One region of the Arthrobacter sp. B1I2 genome, then DNA from elsewhere that is predicted to be linked to it. Evidence: predicted binding sites of a transcription regulator. Region 1 holds the regulator's gene; the other holds the start of a gene.
What was found. The regulator HrcA, encoded in region 1, represses chaperone genes, less so after heat shock. The targets are predictions, from matches to a motif close to TTNGCACTCGNNNNNNNCGAGTGCNAA.
Positions count from the first base shown of each region.

Region 2: groL (chaperonin GroEL) is a predicted target of HrcA. The motif match lies at 996-1,022, and genes of this name have one in related genera.

Region 1 is NZ_JAUSYC010000001.1:3,122,536-3,124,735, forward strand. It holds gene QFZ57_RS14560 (DUF3097 family protein) at 1-581, opposite strand, end outside; gene hrcA (heat-inducible transcriptional repressor HrcA) at 754-1,767, shown strand; gene dnaJ (molecular chaperone DnaJ) at 1,855-2,200, shown strand, end outside.
Region 2 is NZ_JAUSYC010000001.1:185,811-188,010, forward strand. It holds gene groL (chaperonin GroEL) at 1-815, opposite strand, end outside; gene QFZ57_RS00855 (ABC transporter substrate-binding protein) at 1,107-2,200, opposite strand, start outside.

The sequences.
Region 1 (2,200 bases):
CCGGCGGCACCCGGGGAAGCCATGACGGCGTCTGCGATGCGGGACTCCTTGGAATCAGGAACCAAGTGGTCCACCAGTACACCAAGCCGCCTGCCGGGCCCGGGCCTGAACTCCGCAACGGCCGCGGCGAGGTCGTCAATCCCGTGCAGGGGTTCAACGACGATGCCTTCCACCCGCAGGTCGTCTCCCCAGACTTTTTCCACCAGTTCGGCGTCGTGCTTGCCTTCCACCCAGATCCGGCTGGCCTTGGCCACCCGGGCGCGCTGGCCGGCCACCCGCACCGAGCCGGAAGCCGTCCTGCCGGCCGCCGCACCGGCAGCAGACCGTGGCGCGGGGGGCATCAGCCGGATGGGCCGGCCGTCAAGGAGGAAGCCGAACCCAAGCCGGAAGGAACGGGACTTTCCCCGTCGGTCCTCAAGGGCCACCACATGCATGCCGCCGGATTTCTCTACCCGGGTGACGGCACCCACCCAGCCGGACTGCACTTCCTCGAGCACCATGCCGCGCTCCACAGGGACCTCCGGCAGTTCCGTCCGCGCGGGAGCGGATATGCCGCGTGGGCCCCAGTTCTGGTAATCCATGGAATCGATCCGCCTAGCGCTAGCTCCTCAGCCCCGGAATTTCGCCCGGAGCGGTACCAATGCTAACAACGGGCCAAGGCATAATAGACTGTTAGCACTTAGGCATGTCGAGTGCTAACCCTGGGTTGCATCGGGCGGGGCATGCGCCCCGAACCATGGATGGAGGTGGAGAGTGAGCGAGCCACGCAAGCTGGAAGTACTGCGGGCCATCGTTGAGGACTACGTCCACTCCCGCGAGCCGGTCGGGTCGAAGGCCCTGGTGGAGCGGCATCACCTTGGGGTTTCCAGCGCCACCATCCGCAACGACATGGCCGCCCTGGAGGATGAGGGACTGATCACCGCCCCGCATACCAGTGCCGGCCGGATTCCCACGGACAAGGGCTACCGGCTTTTTGTCGACCAGATCTCGGCCGTCAAGCCCCTGTCGGCGGCCGAGCGCCGCGCCATCCAGTCCCTGCTCGAAGGCGCGGACGACCTCGACGACGTGCTGGAGCGCACCGTCCGGCTGCTCTCGCAGCTGACCAACCAGGTGGCCGTGGTCCAGTACCCGCATTTGAGCAGGGCGCTTGTCCGCCACATCGAATTCGTCCTGTTGGCCCCCCGCAAGGTCCTCGTGGTCCTGATCGCGAACAGCGGCAAGGTGGAGCAGCGGGTGTTCGACGTCGGGCAGGACCTAGGCGACGACGCCCTGGCTGAACTGCGCACCCGGTTCCTGGGTTCACTGGGGGGAACGCCGCTGAGCCAGTTGGCCCAGGCGCTTCCCGCCGTCGTGGCCGCAACGCCCCACCCGCAGCGGCAAGCGGCGCACGCGCTGGCGGTCGGACTGGAGGGCTTGGCGCAGAACAGCCGGGAAGACAGGATGGTCATGGCCGGGACCGCAAACCTCGCCAGGTCCAACGTGGACTTTCCGCTCAGTATCGGCCCGGTGCTGGAGGCGCTTGAGGAGCAGGTGGTGATGCTGCGGCTGCTAAGCGAAATGGCCCAGGACCCCCGCGGCGTCGCTGTCAGCATCGGAAGGGAGAACCCGTACGACGGCCTTGCCGAGGCCTCCGTGGTGGCCACCGGTTACGGTCCGGGCAGCGCCGCGAAAGTAGGGATTCTCGGGCCCACCCGGATGGACTATCCCACCACCATGGCCGCCGTCAGGGCCGTGGCCCGTTACCTTTCCAGGATTTTGGGGCCCTGACTCTTCGCCGCCGGAGTTTGTTCCGGCCGGGAAACAAGAGCTGGGCCGCCCAACTGAACGCAGTACAACAAGGAAGAGACACGAACTTTGAGCAGCCACTATGACGTCCTTGGAGTCTCACCCGAAGCTACGGGCGAAGAGATCAAAAAGGCCTACCGCAAACTGGCCCGCACCCTGCACCCGGACGTAAATCCCGGTGCGGACGCCTCAGAACGCTTCAAGGCAGTAACTCACGCCTACGAGGTACTTTCCGATCCCCAAAAACGCCGGATCTATGACACCACCGGCAATGAGAACGGCACCGACAACGGCTTCGGCGGAGCAGGCTACGCGGGCCAGGGGTTTGCGTTCCAGGACATCTTCGACACTTTCTTCGGAGCCGGCGGCACGTCCGGTCCCGCTTCCCGCGTACGCCGCGGCCAGGATGCACTCA
Region 2 (2,200 bases), 2.9 Mb from region 1:
ACGGACTTGAAGGTGCCGCGGATCTTGTTCACGATCAGGGTGGCCAGAGCCTCGCCTTCGATGTCCTCGGCGATGATCAGCAGCGGCTTGTTGGACTGCATGACCTTTTCCAGGACAGCAACCAGTTCCTTGACGTTGGAGATCTTGGAGTTGACGATCAGGATGTACGGGTCTTCGAGGACCGTCTCCTGGCGCTCGGTGTCAGTGACGAAGTAGGCGGAGATGTAGCCCTTGTCGAAGCGCATGCCTTCAGTGAGCTCGAGCTCCAGGCCGAAGGTGTTGGACTCCTCGACCGTGATGACGCCTTCCTTGCCCACCTTGTCCAGGGCTTCGGCGATGAGGGCACCGATCTCGTCGTCACCGGCGGAGATGGAGGCGGTGGCCGCGATCTCTTCCTTGGTTTCGATTTCCTTGGCGGAGTCAAGCAGTTCACGGGTGACGGCGTCAACAGCCTTCTCGATGCCTCGCTTGAGGGACAGCGGGTCGGCGCCGGCGGCAACGTTGCGCAGGCCTTCCTTGACCAGCGCCTGGGCAAGGACGGTCGCCGTGGTGGTACCGTCACCGGCAACGTCGTCGGTCTTCTTGGCAACTTCCTTGACCAGCTCTGCGCCGATCTTCTCGTAGGGGTCGTCCAGTTCGATCTCCTTGGCGATGGAAACACCATCGTTGGTGATCGTGGGGGCGCCCCACTTCTTTTCGAGGACGACGTTGCGTCCACGCGGGCCGAGGGTGACCTTAACGGCGTCGGCGAGGGTGTTCAGGCCACGCTCAAGGCCGCGGCGTGCCTCTTCATCAAATGCAATGATCTTGGCCATAACGGCAGTAGTCCTTTCGGGACAGTCGTTAAGAATGAACCTTCGCTGCAGTGCCCGCGACGGACGATCCTTTGACGGGCGGCCTCTGTATGCCTCCGCGTGGGGATCTCACTGAAGTGAGGTGTTTCTTTCGCTCCTCGAACCGGTGCCGCGCGCCGCCGGCCGGAACCAGGCTTTGCTTTAGCAGTCGGTACGTCAGAGTGCTAACTCAATAATTAGCACTCCCCAGGTGAGAGTGCAAGCGAAAAGACGCCGGACGGACGCGTAAAGCAGCGGCTTCGCCCAGGGCGATCAGCCGGATTGTCCTGCCGTCTCACGCCCGGTGGGGCTGGGGTTGTTATCCGGTCCGTACGTAAATACGGAGAAAACGGCGGTGGTGATGTCCCCGTGGGAATCGAAGGCAACCGGGCCCGATTCGCCGTCGTAATTGACGTGCGGGCCGGAAGCGAGCCCACCCAGGCACTCTTTGTATGTCCGGCACGGCGCGGCCGGCGCTCCAGTTCCTGTGGCCGCCGTGCCGCCGGATACAGCCCCGCCGGATACCGGGATCAGGTTGGCGGCGATGGATCGTCCCGCATCGTCCTGGGCCTTGGCCGCGGCCAGGGCCGCGAGGGTCACCGCGTCATAGGTTTCGGCAGCGTAGGAGACGTCCTCCAGGGATGGATCCACGCCCAGCAGTTTTTCCTGGAAGGCGGCGGTGGGGAGCTGGCCGGGAACGACGGCGCGGGCGCCGTCGAGGACCCGGGATGCGAGCCCGGATCCGTAGCGGGCGAAGGCGCCGTCGCTGAGGATGATCCGCGAACCGCTGATGCCGGCGTTGTTCAGCTCGGCCAACGCGCCCTGTGCGCCCTCGCGGGCTATCAGGACCACGGCGTCGGGCTTGGCTTTGCCGGCCGAGCGTGCGCCTTCGGCCGCATTGCCAGGCTTGAAGCCGGCCCCGGGCAGGACCGTGAGTCCGGACTGTTGGGCAGCTTCCGTGACGGCGGCCGACAGGTCCTTGCCGTAGGAGCCTTCCTGGTGCAGCACGCTGATGGTTGCGGCACCGGCGTCCTTGGCAAGTTTGGCCAGCACGGGGCCTTGTGCGACGTCGGCTGCGGCGGTCCGGAAGTAGTAGCCTCCGCTGGCCATGCCGGAGAGGCCGGCAGCGGTGTTGGCCGGCGAGATGAGTGGTATGCGCGCGTTGGACAGGACGTCCACGGCGGCGGCTGCATGGCTGGAATCGGTTGGTCCGATCACCACATCCGCTTTGGCGGCCGCCAGGCTGTTCGCCTGCTCCGCGGTTTCCTGGTCCTGGCGTACCGGAAGCAGCTCCACGGGCCGGCCCTTGTGTCCGCCGGCAGCATTGATGTCCTTGATGGCCAGCTTGGCGGCGGCCAGCTGGGGTG